3 regions of the Stenotrophomonas sp. 05N37 genome follow, and region 2 is predicted to be linked to each of the others. Evidence: predicted binding sites of a transcription regulator. Region 2 holds the regulator's gene; each other region holds the start of a gene.

Region 1 (6,714 bases), on a different contig from region 2:
CGCAACGCGATCGGCGATCGCCGCCGCTGGCTGCTTGGCTTCAGCAATACGGAAAAACTGGCGGTGTTCCGCAAGGAAGCCCAGGAGCTTGCCCAGCGCATCGCTGCCTGCGACGAAGACGTCGCCCGGCTGCGCAGCCAGCGCGATCGTGACAACGACCGTCGCCTGGCCTGCAACCAGCTGGTGAACTTCGTCTGGGAAGAAGTGGATATCGCCACGGCGGTCCAGCGCCTGCAGGACATCGAGTCCTCGCTGCGCGAACTCAAGGAAGGCAACGCCGACCTGGCCCGGCTGGCCCAGCAGATCGACCAGGCCCGCGCGGATATCGCGCAGGCACGCCGCACCTACGAAGACACCCGGGTCGAGCTGGCCCAGCACGCCCGCGAGCGCGACAAGCTCGATGCCCAGCGCCAGCGCAGCCGTGCGCTGGTGCTGCCGGCGCTCGGCGCCACCCAGGAAGCGGGGCTGCAGCTGCGCCTGGAACGGTTGGGTGGGCTGAGCCTGGAGACGCTGGAAGCGCACATGCGCGAGATCAGCAAGGGCATCAACGAGAGCCTCGCCGCCTCGCAGCAGGACGTGCACCGCGTCGAGACCCAGCTGGTGGCCTGCTTCCGCCGCTTCGCACAGGCATGGCCGGAGGAATCCGGTGACTTCACCGCGTCGGTGGCCTCGGCCGAGGACTTCCTCGCCCGCCTGCAGCGCCTGGAGCGCGATGGCCTGCCGCAGCACGAAGAACGCTTCTTCGACCTGCTGCAGAACCAGAGCAAGAACAACCTGCTGGCCCTGCAGCGGCACAGTGCCGAGGCACGCAAGTCGATCGGCCAGCGCCTGGACGAGGTCAATGCCTCGCTGGAGCAGGTGCCGTTCAACCGCGGCACGCTGCTGACCATCGAGCTCAGCGACCGGCGCCTGCCGGAGGTGCTGGAGTTCCACCAGCAGCTGCGCGAAGTGCTGTCGCACCACCAGACCGAAGAGCGCGAGGTGGCCGAAGCGCAGTTCGCGGTGCTGCGTGAACTGGTCAAGCGCCTGGGCTCACAGGAAGGCGAAGACCGACGCTGGCGCGAGAACGTGCTCGACGTGCGCCTGCATGTGGAATTCATCGGCGTCGAGCTCGACGCCGCTACCCGCCAGCAGGTCGAGATCTACCGCAGCGGCGCCGGCAAATCCGGTGGCCAGCGGCAGAAGCTGGCCACCACCTGCCTGGCGGCCGCGCTGCGCTACCAGCTCGGCGGCGCCGAAAGCCAGCTGCCCAGTTACGCCGCCGTGGTGCTCGACGAAGCCTTCGACAAGGCCGACAACGAGTTCACCGCGCTGGCGATGAACATCTTCGAGAACTTCGGTTTCCAGATGGTGGTGGCCACGCCGCTGAAGTCGGTGATGACGCTCGAACCGTTCATCGGCGGCGCCTGCTTCGTCGAAATCAGCGGCCGCCACGACTCCGGCGTGCTGCTGATCGAGTACGACGAGGAAGCCAAGCGCTTGAAGCTGCCCGAGCGCAGCCGCCAGCAGGACGCCGAACCGGTCGCCTGACCGGTCGGCACGCCTGCGCCGCACTGGCACCGGCAATCGCGCGCCCACAACGGCAACTCCCGCGCCGGCAACGGAAATCCTGAGCCGGCACCGGAAATCCCGCGCCCACGTAGAGCCGACCGTTGGTCGGCTGCTCCATCACCGGTCGCCAACCCCGGCGCCCCGGCACTCCGCTCTACGCGTTACCCGGCAAACGTATCCCAGCCCATCCGCGCGATCAGCACCACCACCAGGCCGACGAACAATTTGCGGATGAAGGGCGTGCCGCCCCGCAGCGCCAGCCGCGTGCCCACCACCGAGCCGATGATGTTGGCGGCGGCCATCGGCAACGCGAACAGCCACAGGATGTTGCCGGTCGGCACGAAGAACGAAATGGCGGCCACGTTGGTCGCCAGGTTCACCACCTTCGAGGCGGCCGAGGCACGCAGGAAATCCAGGCCGAAGAAGCGCACGAACAGGAAGATCAGGAAGCTGCCCGTACCCGGCCCGAAGAAGCCGTCGTAGAACCCGATCACCGCACCGATCGCCAAGGCCGTGACCAGCTCCTTGCGCCCGATCTCGCGCGGCCGGTGCAGCGCGCCGAAATCCTTCTTCCACAGCGTGTAGCCGAGCATCGCCACCAGCAGGACCAGCACCAGCGGACGCACCGCATCCTTGGGCAGCAAACTCACCGCCGTGGCGCCGGCAAAGGAGAACACGAAGGCGGTGCCGGCCGCGAACAGCACCGGTCGCCACGGGAAGCGCACGTTGCGCGCATAGCGGAACGCGGCCGCAGCGGTGCCGAACATCGAGCTGAACTTGTTGGTGCCAAACAGCATCGCCGGGGTGTGCTGCGGCAGCACCGTGAACAGACCGGGCAACTGCACCAGCCCGCCGCCGCCCACGGCCGCATCGACCAGGCCGGCGATGAAGGCGATCGCCACCAACCACAACAGCTCAGGGGGTACCAGCTCGAACACGGCGACACCGCAATGCAAGGCGCGCCAGCATACGCCTGGCCCCCAGCACCCGGTAGAGCCGACCGTTGGTCGGCTGCCCCGGCATCGGCACAGGGCAAACGCGCGACAATGCCCGCATGAGCAATCCCGACCCCTGTCCCTGCGGCCGCCCCCTGGCCTACACCGCCTGCTGTGGCCTCTATCACGCCGGCGCCCACGCCCCCGACGCCGAGGCCCTGATGCGCTCGCGCTACAGCGCCTACGTCAAACAGCGGCCGGACTACCTGCTGGCCAGCTGGCATCCGTCCACGCGCCCGGACGCGCTGTCGCTGGACGAACCGGCCCACCAACGCACCCAGTGGCTCGGCCTGACCCTCCACCAGCACACCGTCGCCGACCCGGACCACGCACAGGTCGACTTCACCGCCCGCTACAGAATCGGCGGCGGCAGCGCGGTCAAGATGCGCGAACACAGCCGCTTCGTCCGCGAAGACGGCCGCTGGTTCTACCTCGACGCGCTGCCCTGAGCCGCCTCGCGGCTGCGCACCGCCACCGGCCGCTGCTGGCCGTGGGCGCGCACGCAGTTGCGCCCGGCATCCTTGGCCGCGTACAGCGCCTGGTCGGCCGCCTTGATCACCGCCTGGGCGTCGTCGCCCGCGCGGTGGTCGGCCATGCCGATGCTCACCGTCACCTGCACCACCGTGCCGCCGCCGCCGCGGCCACGCTGCAGGCGGCCCACCGCGTCGTCCTGCGCGCGCGCGGCGCGGTCGCGCAGCTGCAGCCGGGTGGCCTCCACCGTCGCCCGGACCGCCTCCACCGCCTCCACGCAGGCCGGGGCGGGGCGGTCCAGGAACACCAGGGCGAATTCCTCGCCGCCGTAGCGGAAGGCCCGTCCGCCGCCGCCCACCTCGGCCAGCCGCGTGGCCACCAGCTTGAGCACGTCATCGCCATTGTCGTGGCCATGGGTATCGTTGAAGCGCTTGAAGTGGTCCACGTCCACCATCGCGATCGTGTAGGTCGCGCCCACCCGTTGCAGGCACTCGTTCAAGGCGCGGCGCCCGGGCAGCCCGGTCAGCTCGTCGCGGTAGGCCATGTGGAAGGATTCCTGCAGCATCGCCGACACGATCAGCAGCAGCGCGGTGCTGGCCAGTGCCGGCAGCAGCGCCGGCGACAGGAACACCCGCGGCAGCATCGCCCATACCACCAGCAGCGCGATCAGCATCGCCGTATGCAGCGGCCGCGGCTGCCGCAGTGCCTGCACGCCCAGGCCGACCAGGGCCGCCACGAACACCAGCGTGGGCAGCTGCGCCAGCCGGCTCCAGCCGGTCGGCAGCCACGCCCAATGGTGGTCCGAGAGCAGGTCATGCATGCCCTGCGGCCCCTGCGCGGCAAGCAGGGCGAACACGCCTACCGCCGCGCCACTGACCACCCCGCGCAGCAGCAGGTCCTGGCGCAGGCGGCCGCGCTCGGGCCACAGCCCATGCAGCGCGAACAGCAGCGGCAGCCACAGCGAGACCGAGTGGAACAGCAGCGGTGTCAGCGCGGTGACCGCGCCGGTATTGAGGAAGCTGCCGACCAGGCCATGCAGCATCGCGAATGCCAGCGCGATCGCCAGCAGCAGGCACACCGCGCGCACGCGGTTGTAGATCAGGCCCAGGCCGATGCCCAGGCAGGTCAGCACCAGCGGCAGGATCCGGTGCACCGGGCTGCCCACCTCATCGGCCGGCGTGGCCCACCACAGTCCCAGCCCCACCAGCATGGCGGGCAGCAGGAACAGGTAATGGCCAGGCTGGCGTAGCAGGTGGTTGCGCAAGGACGGTTCCACGGGTGTGGGCCGGCGCGCCATGGCTGCACGTGCAAACCGGACCACACAGGCGATGGTCTTCCCGATAGCGGCCGCTGCGTATTCAACTTGAGTGCGTCACATGATCTGAGCCTTGCCATGACATGCCGCTCACCGCGGCTGGCCGATCCTGAGCGCGATGAATACCGCCGTCGCCTCCGCACCGCCGCCCGCCACAACGCATGACGCAGCACTGGCCGTCCGCTACGCCGGGATCCGCGCGCGCAGCGTGGCGCTGGCCGCCCCGCTCAGTCCCGAGGACGCCATGGTGCAGAGCATGGCCGACGCCAGCCCGAGCAAATGGCACCTGGCCCACACCACCTGGTTCTTCGAACGTTTCGTGCTGGGCAGCCGGCCCGACCACGCCCCCTTCGACGCCGACTGGCACTACCTCTTCAACAGCTATTACCAGAGCATCGGCCCGGCGCACGCGCGGCCGCAGCGCGGCCTGCTGTCGCGCCCGTCACTGGCGCAGGTGCTGGAGTACCGGGCCCGGGTCGACCAGCAGGTCATCGCCCTGTTGCAGGCCGACGCGCTCGACCCGCAGGCGCGCCACCAGTTGCTGCTCGGCCTGCATCACGAACAGCAGCACCAGGAACTGCTGCTCACCGACATCAAGCACGCGCTGTGGAGCAATCCCCTGCAGCCGGCCTACCGCGACGACCTTGCCCGCCACGAGGCGCCCGCCATTCCACTGGAGTGGCGCGACGCCCCCGAGCAGATCGTCGAGATCGGGGCGCCGGCCTGGCCCACGCACCCTGCCTTCGCCTACGACAACGAATCCCCCGTGCATCGCGTGCTGGTCCCGGCCCACGCGCTGGCCAACCGTCCGGTCAGCAACGCCGAGTACCGTGCGTTCATCGAGGCTGGCGGCTACCGCGACGTCACCCTGTGGATGAGCGAAGGCTGGGCGCTGTGCCAGGCCGAAGGCTGGCAGCACCCGCTGTACTGGGACGACGCGCTGGAACGCGAGTTCACCCTGGGCGGCTGGCAGCGATTGGATCGGCATGCGCCGGTCTGCCACCTCAGCTATTTCGAGGCCGACGCCTATGCGCGTTGGCAAGGCGCGCGCCTGCCCACCGAGTTCGAATGGGAAGCCGCCGCCGCCGGCCAGCCAGCGCACGGCCATTTCGCCGACGCCGACCGGCTGCATCCCGGTGGCGCCAGCGCGCCAGGGCAGGGCACCGACACCGCCTTGTGGCAGCTGTTCGGCGACGTCTGGGAATGGACCAGCAGCGCCTACGGCGCCTATCCGGGCTTTCGCCCCTTTGCCGGCAACCTCGGCGAATACAACGGTAAATTCATGAACGGCCAATGGATCCTGCGCGGCGGCAGCTGCGTGACCCCCGAGGGGCATGTACGTGCCAGCTACCGCAACTTCTTCGCACCGTCGGCGCGCTGGCAGTTCTCCGGCCTGCGCCTGGCGCGGGACCCGGCATGAGTACGGTAAGCGACGCGCTCGAGGCGCTGACCGACCTGCAGCCGGACCGTGCGCGGATCACCGCCGATATCCTGCAGGGGTTGTCCCAGCGGCCGCGCCAGTTGCCATCCAAGTACTTCTACGACGCGCGCGGCTCGGCCCTGTTCGAACAGATCACCCGCCAGCCCGAGTACTACCCCACGCGCACGGAACTGCACCTGCTGCAGGACTGCGCCGCCGACATCGCCAGCGTGGTCGGCCCGCGCCTGCACGTGGTCGAACTGGGCAGCGGCAGCGGCCGCAAGACCGAACTGCTGCTGCACGCGCTGGCCGACCCGGTGGCCTACACGCCCATCGAGATCTCGCGCGCCGCCCTGCTGGCCAGCATCGCGCGGCTGGCGCAGGCCCTGCCGGACATTGAAATGCTCCCGGTCTGCGCCGACTTCACCCGCCCGGTACAGCTGCCCGAACCGCAACGCGAACCGGCGCGCCGCCTGCTGTTCTTCCCCGGCTCCACCCTGGGCAACTTCGCCGCGCCCGAGGCCGTCAGGCTGCTGCAGGCGATGCGCCAGACCATGGGCGCTGACGGCATGGCCCTGATCGGCATCGACCTGCACAAGGACCCGGCGCTGATCGAAGCGGCGTACAACGATGCCGCCGGCGTCACCGCCGCGTTCACCCTCAACCTGTTGGCAAGGCTCAACCGCGAAATCGGCAGCGACTTCGACCTGGACGCCTTCCAGCACCGCGCCCGCTACAGCGTGGAGCGGCTGCGGATCGAGACCGAGCTGGTCAGTACGCGCGCGCAGACCGTGCACGTGGCCGGGCAACCGTTCGACTTCGCCGAGGGCGAGGCGATGACCGTGGAATACAGCCACAAGTACACCGAGGCCGCGTTCGCGACGCTGGTGGCCCAGGCGGGCCTGCAGGTCTGCACGCGCTGGAACGCCCGCGATCCCGCCTTCGAGCTCGCGCTGCTGCGC
Region 2 (6,714 bases):
AGACACACCCCCATTCGATATCAACGCAGCAGGACATAAAGGGAAACCCGGACCGTGCAGACCACCGACAACCAGCGCTTCCCTTCCACCACCCCGCCGCCCCAGTCCCGGTACCACAGCATGAAAATCAAACGCTTCGTCGCCTCCGATATGCGCTCGGCCATGAACCTGGTACGCAAGGAACACGGTCCTGATGCGGTGATCCTGTCCAACCGGCGGATCGAGGAAGGCGTGGAGATCGTGGCCGCGGCGAACTATGACGAAGGCGCCGTGCAGCGTGCCCTGGAAGCGGCCCGCAAGGATGTGGCGCCGGCGCCGGCACCGCGACCGCGCAATGCCGCCGATGCGGTGATCGCCGCGGTGACCCGCCGCAAGCCGGTCGCCGTCGCAGAGCCGGTGGCCGCCACCACCTCCGCCGTGGCCGCGCTGGCCCGCGCCGCGGTCGGCGCGACCGGTCGCACCCTGGATTCGGCCAACGAAATCGTGCCGCCGCGCGGCAGCACCGGCTTTGCCGCCACCCTGGCGCAGGCCGTCGCCCCGTCGCTGCGCGCCGCCGCACTGCCGGAGCAGATCTTCGCCCCGTTCAACGTCGAACAGGCCGCGGCCGCCTCCCCGGCGCCGGTGGAGACGCTGGCCGCGATCGTCGAGGCTGCACCGGTCGCCGCACCGGCACCGATCAACCGCGCGCGCTTCATCATCGACCCGCCGCTGGACGACGAACCGCACTTCCAGATGCACGTGCCTGCGGCACAGGTGGCGATGCCGCCGCTGCCGGTGAGCGTCACCGTGCCGGCGATCCCGGCCGCGGTCGCGATCCCGGCTCCGGTTGCGGCCCCGGCCATGGTCGCCGCACCGGCACCGGTGCAGGCCGCCGTGCCGGCCCCGATGGCATTCGAGCCGCGTCTGGACGCGCCGGCCATGGTCCAGGAACAGGTTGGCAGCGCACCGGTCGCAACCGCGCCGGTGGCCCTGCCGGTTCTCGCCGAACCGGCCCAGGCCCAGCCGCTGCCCGCCGCCGAGCTGGTGGTGGTGCCGCGCGATGACGAAGAACTGCGCCAACTGCGCCATGAAGTGGCCGGCATGCGCCAGGTGATCGAACGCGAGATGCACCGCTTCACCGACGAACGCCTGCGCGGCTCGCCGGTGCGTGCCGCCGCCCTGGACCTGATGGACGAATACGGCTTCGACGCCGGCATCAGCCGCGACGTGGCCATGCAGATCCCGCTGGACACCGAAGCCCACCGCGGCCGCGGGCTGATGCTCGGCCTGCTGTCCAAGAAGCTGCCGATCGCCCCGGTCGACCCGCTGGAATCGGGCGGCGTCATCGCCCTGGTCGGCCCAACCGGCGCCGGCAAGACCACCACCATCGCCAAGCTGGCCTCCCGCTTCGCCGAGAAGCACGCCGCCCGCGACGTGGCCCTGGTCACCACCGACACCGGCCGCATCGGCGCCCGCGAGCAGCTCTACGGCTTCGGCCGCCAGCTCGGCATCGCGGTGCACGAGGCCAACAGCGGCAGCGACCTCAACCAGCTGCTGGAGCGCCTGCAGGACTACAAGCTGGTGCTGATCGACACCGCCGGGCTGGGCCCGCGCGACCGCGCCCTGGCTGCCCAGCTGCACTGGCTGCGCGCCGCCCAGCAGATCCGCACCCTGCTGGTGCTGCCGGCCAACACCAGCTTTGGCGACATGGACGAAGTGGTCCGCCGCTTCAGCGCCGCCAACCCGCAGGGCGTGGTGCTGAGCAAGCTGGACGAAACCGGCCGCTTCGGCACCGCCCTGTCGGTGGCCGTGGACCACCGCCTGCCGATCACCTGGGTCACCGATGGCCAGGACGTTCCCGAAGACCTGCACCGGGCCAGTGCGGCCAATCTTGTACTTCGCCTTGAAGATTTGCGCCGCGCGGCCGATATGCCCTGCAACCCGGAGTTGAACCATGCCGTCGCGTGAGTATGCCAAGCTGACCAAGACCTTCCCGCTGTCGGCCACCCGCAGCCAGCCGCTGGGCCCCGTGCGCACCATCGCCGTCACCGGCGGCAAGGGCGGCGTGGGCAAGACCAACGTGTCGGCCAACCTGGCCGTGGCGCTCGCCGACATGGGCAAGCGCACGCTGCTGCTGGACGCCGATCTCGGGCTGGCCAACATCGACGTGATCCTGGGCCTGCAGCCCAAGGTGACCCTGGCCGACCTGGTCGCCGGGCGCTGCACCCTGGAAGAAGTGATCCTGGAAGGCCCGGGCGGCGTGCTGGTGGTGCCGGCCGCGTCCGGCCGCCGCCACATGGCCGAGCTGCAGCCGGCCGAGCACGTGGGCCTGGTCAACGTGTTCTCCGAACTGGAGCGTGAGCTGGACTTCATGGTGGTGGACACCGCCGCCGGCATCACCGACGGCGTGCTGACCTTCTGCCAGGCCGCGCAGGACACCGTGGTGGTGGTCTGCGACGAGCCGGCCTCGATCACCGACGCCTATGCGCTGATCAAGGTGCTCTCGCGCGAGCGCGGCGTGGACCGTATCCAGGTGGTGGCCAACATGGTCCGCGACCCCAACGAAGGCCGCGTGCTCTACGAAAAGCTGACCCGGGTCTGCGAGAAATTCCTCGCTGATGTCTCGCTCAACTACCTGGGCTGCGTGCCGCAGGACGACTGGCTGCGCCTGTCGGTGCAGCGCCAGCAGCCGGTGGTCAAGGCCTACCCGTCCAGCCCGGCCGCGCAGGCGATCACCGAGATCGCCCGCCGCACCGCCCGCTGGCAGGCACCGACCGAGCCGCGAGGCGGGGTCGAATTCTTCCTGGAACGCATCCTCAAGCAACGCGGGGTGACCGCATGAAAGGCGCCGCACAATACAAAGAGGTGCAACGCACGGCCGCCAACGAGTGCATCGCACAGCACTCCGACCTGGTCCGGCGGATCGCCCATCACCTGGCCGCCCGGTTGCCGGCGAGCGTGGAAGTGGATGACCTCATCCAGGCCGGCATGATGGGCCTGATCGAGGCCTCGCGCAGCTACGACGCCGACCAGGGCGCCTCGTTCGAAACCTATGCCTCGATCCGCATCCGCGGCTCGATGATCGACGAGATCCGCCGCGGCGACTGGGTGCCGCGTTCGGTGCACCGCCGCGCCCGCGACGCCGCCTCCACCATCCGCCGCCTGGAGCAGAGCACCGGCCGTGCCGCCAGCGCCACCGAAGTGGCCGCGGCGATGGACATGCCCCTGCCGGACTACCTGCGGCTGATGGAAGACGCCGCGCGCGGCCAGGTGCTGAGCCTGGAGTCTCGGATCGAAGACCAGGGCGAGCTGGATACCGTCGCCCAGGGTGGCCCGACCCCGCAGCAGGTGCTTGAGCGCGGCGAATTCGGCCGCGAGCTGGGCAATGCGATCGGGCTGCTGCCCGAGCGCGAGCAGCTGGTGCTGTCGCTGTACTACGAGCAGGAACTGAATCTGAAGGAGATCGGCGCGGTACTCGGTGTCAGCGAGTCGCGCGTCTGCCAGATCCACGGCCAGGCGGTCCTGCGCCTGCGTGGCCGACTGAAGATCTTCGAGGCGGCCGACGCCGGCCTCGAGAACCATTGATACCGAGGAAAGTGCTTTGAACAAGAACATGCGTATCCTGATCGTCGACGATTTCTCGACCATGCGTCGTATCGTCAAGAACCTGCTGGGCGATCTGGGCTTCACCAATACGGCCGAAGCCGAGGACGGGCATGCCGCGCTGTCTCTGTTGCAGAGCCAGTCGTTCGATTTCGTGGTCACCGACTGGAACATGCCGGTGATGACCGGGATCGACCTGCTCAAGGCGATCCGCGCCGACGCCAAGCTGAAGACGTTGCCGGTGCTGATGGTGACCGCCGAAGCCAAGCGCGAGCAGATCATCGAAGCGGCCCAGTCCGGCGTCAACGGCTACATCATCAAGCCTTTCACCGCCCAGACCCTGGAAGAAAAGCTCGGCAAGATCTTCGAACGCCTGGCGGCGAGCGCCTGATGGAAACCCTCCGCGACAAATCGGCGCTGGTGCAGCGCCTGCAGGATGCCCTGGCCGCGCTGGAAAGCGGCGACGAAGCCGGCTGGCGGCGGGAAATCGACGCGCTGGCCGCGTTGCGTACCCAGCCGATGATGGCCGGGCTGAACCGGCTCGCCCGCGAGTTGGGCCAGGCGTTGGGCGAACTGCCCAGCCTGCCCAGCGAGGCCGGCGAACTGGACGATGCCTGCGCACGCCTGGACCACGTGGTGGCGATGACCGAGCAGGCCACCCACCGCACCCTGGACCTGGCCGAGGAATGCCGCACGCTCACCGAGCAGCTGCGCGCCAATGGCTTGACGGCCGACCAGGACCAGCAGCTGGACCGGATCCGCCACAACCTCACCGAGATCGCGCTCACCCAGAGCTACCAGGACCTGACCGGGCAGATCATCCGCCGCGTGGTGGGCATCGTGCGCCGCGTGCACGAGGGCTTCGGCGCGCTCGGCCTGCCGCCGCAGGACGACAGCGCGCACAAGCGCGACAACGGCCTGGCCGGCCCGGCCGTGAACGGTCTGGATCGCCACCAGGTGTCACAGGTCGACGCTGACGACCTGCTTTCCGATTTGGGGCTGTAACACCATGAGCGCTGTTCCAGACGATATTGCCGCCGATTTCATCCTCGAGGCCCAGGAAATCCTGGATCGCCTCGGCGAACAGCTGGTGTCGCTGGAGCAGTCGCCCCAGGACAGCGACCAGCTCAACGCGGTGTTCCGCGGCTTCCACACCCTCAAGGGCGGTGCCGGGTTCCTCGGCATCCAGGCGATGGTCGAACTGTGCCACGCCGCCGAGGAAACCCTGGGCATGGCGCGGTCGGGCAAGGCGGTGCTGCAGGCCCATCACTTCGATGCGGCCCAGCAATCGCTGGACTACCTGCAGTCGATGCTCGATTCGGTCTCGGCCGGCACCGAGCCCGGCTATGCGCCGCCGGAGCTGATCGCGCAGTTCGACGTCAACGGGCCGGCCACGCCGGCACCGGTGGCCGCCGCTGCGGCGGCACCGACCAGCGGCGAGTTGATCACCGACGACGAGTTCGAGGCCCTGCTCGACACGTTGCACGGCGGCGCCGCGCCCACCGCCGTGGTGCCGGCGAACAAGGCCAATGACGGCCTGATCGGCGAAGACGAATTCGAGGCCCTGCTGGACCAGCTGCACGGCGGCGCCGCCCCGGGCGCCAAGGCCGTGGCCGCCGCACCGGCGCCGCGCGCGCCCGCCGCCGCCCCGGCCCTGCCGGCCAAGCCGGCGGCCAACAAGCCGGTGACCGAAGCCGAGCACACCGTGCGCGTGGACACCAAGCGCCTGGACGCCATCGTCAACCTGATCGGCGAACTGGTGCTCTCGCGCAACCGCCTCAAGACCCTGCGCGCGCGCCTGCACGACGAAGAACTCGACCGCGCCGTGTCCACCCTGGACATCGCCACCGCGCGCCTGCAGTCGGCGGTGATGCGCACCCGCATGCAACCGGTGGGCAAGGTGTTCTCGCGCTTCCCCAAGGTCGCCCGCGACGTCGCCCGCAACCTGAAGAAGGAAGTCGAGCTGGAGCTGGTCGGCGCGGAAACCGAACTGGACCGCAACCTGGTCGAAGCGCTCGCCGACCCGCTGGTGCACCTGGTCCGCAACGCCATCGACCATGGCATCGAAACCCCGGAGCTGCGCGAAGCCCAGGGCAAGCTGCGCAGCGGCCACGTGCGCCTGTCGGCGCAGCAGGAAGGCGACTACGTCAGCATCGAAGTGCAGGATGACGGCGCCGGCATCGATCCGGAACGGCTGCGCCAGAAGGCGCGCGAGAAGGGCCTGATCGATCCCGAAGCCGCTGCCCGCCTGAGCAGCGAGGAATGCCTGCACCTGGTGTTCCTGCCCGGCTTCTCGACCAAGCAGGAAGTGACCGATATTTCCGGCCGTGGCGTCGGCATGGACGTGGTGCAGTCGCGCATCCGCGAACTCAGCGGCCAGATCCAGATCCAGTCCGAACTGGGCCGCGGCAGCCGCTTCATGATCCGCGTCCCGCTCACCCTGGCCATCCTGCCCACCCTGCTGGTGCAGGCCGGCGAGGACGTCTACGCCCTGCCACTGGCGCGCGTGATGGAAGTGCTGCACGCGCCCAATACCTCGCTGGGCTGGTTCGACGGCCGCGCCGTGCTGGACCGCAAGTCGCACACCCTGCCGCTGGTGGACCTGCGCCATTGGCTGGCGGTGGAGCCGGCCGCCTCGCCGCTGCTCACCATCGTGGTGCTGCAGGCCGGCGAAGCACGCTTCGGTCTGGTGGTGGACCAGGTCCGCGGCCGCGAGGAAGTGGTGATCAAGCCACTGCCCAAGGCTCTGCGCGGGCTGCGCGGCTATGCCGGCGCGACCCTGATCGGCGACGGACGGATGTCGCTGATCCTGGACGTGGACGGGCTGCGCACCCCGCACGATTGACCGCCCTGCCCCCTGCAAAAGTGTGACCGCTGCAACACCTGCCGCCGTCGGTGTCTCAAGTCCCATTCACACAAGCCGATAACGGACCCATGGACAGACTCAGCCTCATTGGACTTTTCCTCGCCCTGGCCTCGCTGGTCGGCGGCAGCATCCTCAAGGGGGCCGGCCTGGCGTCGCTGTGGTCGCCGGCGGCATTCGTGATCGTGATCGTGGGCACCATCGCCTCGATCCTGCTGCACACCTCGCCGGCGGTGTTCAAGCACGCCTTCAAGATCGTGCGCTGGGTG
Region 3 (6,714 bases), on a different contig from region 2:
CCTGGGGCAGGGCCGGCGCCTCCACCCGGGGCAGCATGATCGAGAACATGCTGCCACTGCCCACCCGGCTGCGTGCATTGAGGCGGTGGTCGAGCAGGCGCGAGATGCGCTGGCAGATCGACAGCCCCAGCCCCAGGCCCTGCTCGCCCCAGTCGAACGGCTGCTGGTAGCGGTGGAACTCGTCGAAGATCTGCTGCATGTGGTGCTCGGGAATGCCCGGCCCGGTGTCCCAGACCTGCAGCTCCACCTCGTCGCCCCGATGCCGCACCGCCAGCACGATCCGGCCCTGCCGCGTGTAGCGCAAGGCATTGGCCAGGAAGTTCTGCAGCACGCGCCGCAACAGGCGGCGATCGCTGCGGATCCACGCCGGGCGCGCGAACAGGTCCAGGCGCAGCCCGCGGCCGGCCGCGACCGGTGAATACTGCGCGGCCAGCTCGCGCATCAACAGGCTGACGTCGAAATCGCCGATCACCGGGTGCAATCCGCCGGCATCCAGCCGCGACACGTCCAGCAGGCCGTCCAGCAGTTCTTCGGCGGCACGCAGCGAAGCGTCCACGCGCTCGGCCAGATGCCGCTGCTCTTCGTTGTGGTGGTGGCTCTCGCGCAATGCCGACGCGAACAGGCGTGCCGCGTTCAGCGGCTGCAGCACGTCGTGGCTGATCGCGGCCAGGAAGCGGGTCTTGGACTGCTGGGCCACCTCGGCCTCGTGCGAGCGCTCGGCCACGCGCTGCTCCAACGTTTCGTTGGCCTCCAGCAGCGCCTTCTCCGCGTGCTTGTAATCGGTGATGTCGTTGTAGCTGGTGACATAACCACCGCCGGGCAACGCCTGCCCGCGCATCTCGATGACCTTGCCGTCGCTGCGGGTGCGCTCGAAGATATGCGGCGAGCCGGCGCGCATGTAGCCGATGCGGCGGTTGATCTGCACCTCGATGTCGCCCTCGCCGAGCTCGCCGCGCTCGGCGTTGTAGCGGATCAGGTCGGCCACCGGGCGGCCCACGTAAAGCATGCCGTCGGGGTAGCCGAACATCTGCTGGTAGCGGCGGTTCCACGCGGTCAGGCGCATGTCCGGGTCGACCACGCTGACCCCGGCGCTGATGTTCTCCAGGGTGGTGGACAGGATCTCGCGGTTGAAGCGCAGTTCCTGCCCGGCCTCGTCCAGCACCGCCACCACTTCGCCCAGGTCCATGCCCGAGCCGCGCAACAGGCTGGTCAGCAGCAGGCGCGCCGAGGCCGCGCCGATCGAGGCGGCGAGCAGGCGCTCGGTGAACTGCACCCAGGCGCGGTCGGCCGGCGCCGAGGCCTGCAGTTCGCGGCCCATCGACTGGGCCTGCTCCAGGAACGAACGCCGCGCGTGCCGGTCGCCCACCACCCGCGAGGCCAGCGCCAGCAGGTCTTCCACGTGCACGTGGCCCGGCCACGCGCCGGCCACCGAGGGCCGCTGCGCGTACGGGTCGAGGAACGGCGCCGCGCGCAGGCGCTCGTCCACGCCCGGGCGCCAGCGCACCGAGACCAGCAGCATCGCCGCCACATTGACCAGCAGCGACCAGAACGTGCCATGGGTCAGCGGATCCCAGCCGCTCATGCCGAACAGGTGCTGCGGCTGCAGCCAGGCGATGCCGAACGGCCCCTGCACCAGCCACGTCGCGTCCATCCAGCCGGCGTGGGTCAACGCCGGCAACAGCAGGGTGTACACCCAGGTGCCGAAGCCGAGCAGCATGCCCACCTCCACGCCCCGCCGGCTGGCGCCGCGCCAGTACAGGCCGCCGATCAGCCCGGGCGCGAACTGGGCCACCGCGGCGAACGCCATCAGCCCGTAGGAGGCCAGGGTGCTGTCGTTGCTGCTGCCGCGGTAGTAGCTGTAGGCGACCAGTGCCAGCAGCAGGATCGCGGTGCGGCGGATCCACAGCACGCGCGAGGCGACGTCGGCCGCTTCCTGGTGGTCGCCACTGCGGCGCAGCAGCACCGGCATCACCAGGTCGTTGCTGACCATGGTGGCCAGCGCGATGGAGGCCACGATGACCATGCCGGTGGCCGCCGAGAAGCCGCCCACGTAGGCCACCAGCGCCAGGAACTTGCGGCCCTCGGCCAGCGGCAGGGCCAGCACCATGCTGTCGTCGGCGACGCTGCCACCGGTGCCGAACAGGGTGACGCCGGCGGTGGCGATCGGGATCACCATCGCCGAGATGATCACCAGGTACGCACCGAACATCCAGCGCGCGCGGCGGATGTCGCGCACGTCGCCGCACTCCACCACGGCCACGTGGAACTGGCGCGGCAGGCAGATGATCGCCAGGAAGCTGAGCAGGGTCTGCGAGATGAAGCCCACCGGCGGCAACCCACTGAACAGCGTGTGCGCGGACTGCAGCACCGCATCGGTATGGTCGTTGAGCCACAGGTAGGCGAACAGGCCGAGCGCGACCATCGCGATCAGCTTGATCATCGATTCCAGCGCGATGGCCAGCATCATGCCGTGGTGGTGCTCGGTGGCGTCCACCTGGCGGGTGCCGAACAGCGTGGCGAACAGCGCCATCAGCAGCGCCACGTACAGCGCCGGATCGGTGAAGAAACCGGTCGGCCCGACGTTGCCGGTGAGCACCTGCAGGCTCATCGCCACTGCTTTGTACTGCAGCGCCAGGTACGGCACGATGCCGATCAGCGCGATCACCGCCACCAGCGCGGCCAGCCGCCGCGAGCGCCCGAAGCGGGAGGAGATGAAGTCGGCGATGGACACCACGTTCTGGCTGCGTGCGACCAGCGCCAGGCGTTCGATGATGCGCCAGCCGAACAGCCACAGCAGCAACGGCCCCAGGTAGATCGGCAGGTAGCCGATGCCGTTGCGCACCGCGGTGCCGACCGCGCCGTAGAAGGTCCACGACGAGCAGTACACCGCCAGCGCCAGGCTGTAGACCACCGGGCGCAGCCACGGCCGGTCCGGGTACATCGGGCGACGGTCGCCCCACCACGCCACGCCGAACAACAGCGCGGCGTAGGCCACCGATACCAACAGCAGGATCCAACTGGAGACCACGGGATGATTCCGTGCGAGCAGACCGCTAGTAGATCACGACGCTTGCTCGACAGGGGCAGCGCGCGCCGGCAGGCGGATGTCCACGCAGGTGCCGTGGCCAAGCCGGCTTTCCACCTCGATGCGGCCACCGGCGGCCGCCACCAGGCTGGCGCTGACGGCCAGCCCCAGCCCGGTGCCCTGCCCGACCGGCTTGGTGGTGAAGAAGGGTTCCAGGCAGCGCGCCCGGACCTCCTCGCTCATGCCCAGGCCGGTGTCGGCGGCCTGTATCGACAGCTCGCCGGCGTCGGGCAACCACCCCAGCCGCAGCGCGAAGCGCCCCCCCTCGGGCATCGCCTGGCCGGCGTTGACCGCCAGGCTGAGCAGGATCGATTCCAGCTGCGCCGGGTCGAAGTGGACGCGGCACTGCACCTGGCCGCTATCGACATGGCAGTGGACGCTCTCGCCGAAGACCTGGCGCAGCGTCGGCGCCATCGCGTCGATGGTCGCGGCGGCATCGAGCAGCTGCGGCCGGCTTGCCTCCAGCCGGCTGAAATCCAGCAGCCGCCGGCTGACCGCGCTGGCCCGGCGGGCGGCCGAGTCGATGCCCTGCAATGCCTCGGCCACGGTCGCCGGGTCGGGCGCGCGGCGCGCCTTGCCCACGTACCCGTGCACCAGCGCCAGCAGGTGGTTGAAGTCATGCGCGATGCCGCTGGCCAGCCGGCCCACGTTTTCCATTTTCATCGCGTGCACCAGTTGGTCGCGCGAGCGCTCCTTCTCCTGCATTTCCAGCTGCAGCTCATCGCGCTTGCGCGCCAGCTCGACGCCGTGCTGCCGCGCCACCTGCAGGCTCTCACGCAGGCCGGTGACGCTGTGGTGCAGCAGCCAGGCCACCAGTACGCAGCCGAACACGCACACGCCCAGGTCGGTGACCACGTGCGCGACGCGGTCGGGGCGGAACAGGATGCCGGCCAGGTCGATCCAGGCGCCCAGCAGCATCGCCAGGCACGCCCAGAGCGTGGCCCAGCGCAACGGCGCCGCGCCCAGCAGCGCCGCCACCAGCAGCACCGGCACCACCTGCACGAGTTGGACCCGCGACAGCGACGCCAGGCCCCAATAGCCTTCGGTCACCGACAGCAGCAGCAACTGGCCGACCACGAACAGCGTCGCCGCACGCACCCCACGGCCGCGCCGCTGCTCGACCAGGCAGCCCACGCACACCGCCAGGTGCGCCCCGGCCAGGGCCAGGACCAGGGTGTCCACTCCGTCGCCCAGGCGCAGCAGCAACCAGCTGGCGGTCAGCAGGTGGAAGGCCGCCACCAGCAGCCAGAGGCCGCGCAACATGGCGTCGGTGCGCTCGCCCAGGCCCGGTGTGGCCGCGCCAGGCGCATCGTCAAGGAGGGAGGAGAACGGGGTAATCGGCATGTACGGCGGGTCCGAACGGGCCAGAAGCGTCAAGTTTTGTCGACAACGCCGGTATATTAGCCTTCCACGATCCGGCATCCCCCGATTGGCGGCAGCCTTCTCGCCGCCACGCCCGCCTCCGCCGGATCGCCGCCAGGATGTTGTGGACCATGAACTGCTTGTCGCGTGTCCGGCGCAGTCTGCCTGCGCTGCTGTGCGTTGCCCTTGCCGTTTCCACCTTGCCTGCGCTGGCACAGCGCCCGGGCGATGGGCGGCCGTTGATCGCCCAGGTGGAGCAGTGCAATGCCCTGCTGGCCAGCACCCCGGAGACATCGCTGCAGATCGCCACGGCATTGCTGGCGCGACCGACGCTGCCCACCTCGGTGGAGATCGGGGCGATCGGCTGCCTGGGCATGGCGCTGCGTTCGCAGGGCCGCCTGGCGCAGACCGAGGGCCTGCCCGAGCGCCTGCTGGCCGCCGCCGCACGCGCCGATGCCAGCGCCGAGGACACCCAGCGCGCACGTGCGCTGGCCGCGCACCTGCTGCTGTGGCGCGGCGACCAGGCCCAGGCCCTGGAGCTGACGCGCACCCTGCTCGACGATGCGGTACGCACCCGCGACGTGCACGGCCAGATCAGCGCGCTGATGCAGATCGCGATGATCCGCGGCGATGCGATGGGCGATGCCCAGGGCGCGCTGACCTACCTGCAGAAGGCCGCCTCGCTGAGCGAGCACCTGCGCCGGCCGCCCAACCCGGGCGACCTGTTGATCCACTACAACGTCGGTTATGCGCTGCTGTCGATGCAACGCTACGAAGAGGCGCAGACCGCCTTCGATCGTGCGGCCGCGATCGGCGCACGGCTCAACGGCCAGGAGCTGCTGATGCACCGCATCGGCAGCCACCGCGCCGAGATCCAGCGCGTGCGCGGCGAACTGGACCGGGCCCAGAAGGGGCTGGACCAGGCCCTGGCCTGGCAGACGACGCAGGACGCGCAGGGCCGGATCATCACCCTGCAGCGCCTGGCCCGGGTGGCGCTCGACCGCGGCCAGGCCGCCCAGGGCCTCGCCCTGGCCGAACAGGCGCAGGCGCTGGCCGACAGCGGCCACTTCACCGATGAGATCCGCCATGGCCTGGATGTGCTCGGCGATGCCTACACGCTGCTCGGCCTGCGCCAGCAAGCGCTGCAGGTGGCCCGCCAGGCGCGCGACCTGGACCAGGCGCGCAGCAAGGGCGACACCCTCAACCGCCTGGCCAGGCTGCAGGCCAGCGCCGAGCGCCACGTCGCACCGGCCGAGGTCAACGCCGAACAGGACCTGGGACGGGTGCGGGTGGTCCGCAACAGCGCGGTGGCCGCGCTGCTGGCGGTACTGGCGATCGCGGCCGTCCTGATCCTGCGCCTGCGCCGCCAGCGCCACGAACTGGCGGCGCTGAGCCGGACCGATGCGGTCACCGGGCTGCCCAGCCGGCACGAGGCCGAACGCCTGCTGGGCGATGCCCGGCCATCGGGCCAGCGGCGCAGTGCGCTGCTGCTGCTGGAGATCGACGACTTCCAGGCACTCAACGACCGCCACGGCCAGGCGGGCGGCGATGCGGTACTGCGCGCGGTGGCGCGCTGCCTGCGCAGCGCCGTGGACCGCGGCGACCTGGTGGCCCGCTGGGGTGGCACCCGCTTCCTGGTCGCGCGCCACGACACCTCCGAGGCCGCCGCGCAGGCGCTGGCCAACCACCTGCGCACCCGCATCGAGCACCTGCTGGTGGACACCCGCCCCGGGCAGCCGATCACCCTCAGCGCCAGCCTGGGCCTGGCCCCGCTGCCGTTGTTCGCCGACCAACCCGCGCACCTGGACGACAGCCTGCGCGCGGCCGACCGCGCCCTGCAGAGCGCGCGCCGCAGCGGCCGCAACGCCTGGGCCAGCCTCTGGGGCGCAGCCACCGGCAGCGAGGTCGACCTGTACAGCGTGCTGCACGACCCGACCGAAGCGCAGGTGCTGGGCTGGGTGACGCTGGCCGGCAGCCGGCCGCTGCCGTGGACACCGCCGCGGCCGGAGCCGGCGCGGCCCCACCCGGCTACCACCGAGGCGGCAACCGGGCCCCGCGACTGAGGGCCTGTCGCCTCAGCGCGTCACGTCGAAACGCACTTCCACCCGGCGATTGGGCAGCAGGCATTCCAGCAGCGCCGCGCGCGGACGCACGCCATCGCACTGCTGCACCTGCTGGGTATCGCCGCGGTACTCGTAGCGGATCAACGCCGGGTCGATGCCGCGGCCGACCAGCAGATCGCGCACGGTGCGGGCGCGCCGCTCGGA

The links. The regulator FliA, encoded in region 2, starts transcription of late flagellar genes. The targets are predictions, from matches to a motif close to TAAAGTTTNNCNNNCNNNGGCCGATAA.
Region 1: a site for FliA is predicted at 4,358-4,384, ahead of AC1DGC_RS19525 (GGDEF domain-containing protein). Genes of this name have one in related genera too.
Region 3: a site for FliA is predicted at 4,459-4,485, ahead of AC1DGC_RS14460 (GGDEF domain-containing protein). Genes of this name have one in related genera too.

The regions. Positions count from the first base shown of each region.
Region 1 covers NZ_JBFTNG010000011.1:33,061-39,774, forward strand. Annotated here, with positions in the region: gene AC1DGC_RS19510 (ATP-binding protein) at 1-1,530, shown strand, start outside; gene AC1DGC_RS19515 (sulfite exporter TauE/SafE family protein) at 1,713-2,489, opposite strand; gene AC1DGC_RS19520 (YchJ family metal-binding protein) at 2,606-2,995, shown strand; gene AC1DGC_RS19525 (GGDEF domain-containing protein) at 2,974-4,227, opposite strand; gene egtB (ergothioneine biosynthesis protein EgtB) at 4,451-5,752, shown strand; gene egtD (L-histidine N(alpha)-methyltransferase) at 5,749-6,714, shown strand, end outside.
Region 2 covers NZ_JBFTNG010000006.1:25,963-32,676, forward strand. Annotated here, with positions in the region: gene flhF (flagellar biosynthesis protein FlhF) at 121-1,947, shown strand; gene AC1DGC_RS15815 (MinD/ParA family ATP-binding protein) at 1,934-2,821, shown strand; gene AC1DGC_RS15820 (RNA polymerase sigma factor FliA) at 2,818-3,564, shown strand; gene cheY (chemotaxis response regulator CheY) at 3,581-3,973, shown strand; gene AC1DGC_RS15830 (protein phosphatase CheZ) at 3,973-4,587, shown strand; gene AC1DGC_RS15835 (chemotaxis protein CheA) at 4,592-6,427, shown strand; gene AC1DGC_RS15840 (flagellar motor protein) at 6,517-6,714, shown strand, end outside.
Region 3 covers NZ_JBFTNG010000005.1:40,314-47,027, reverse strand. Annotated here, with positions in the region: gene AC1DGC_RS14470 (hybrid sensor histidine kinase/response regulator) at 1-3,028, opposite strand, end outside; gene AC1DGC_RS14465 (sensor histidine kinase) at 3,062-4,429, opposite strand; gene AC1DGC_RS14460 (GGDEF domain-containing protein) at 4,579-6,510, shown strand; gene AC1DGC_RS14455 (OmpA family protein) at 6,523-6,714, opposite strand, start outside.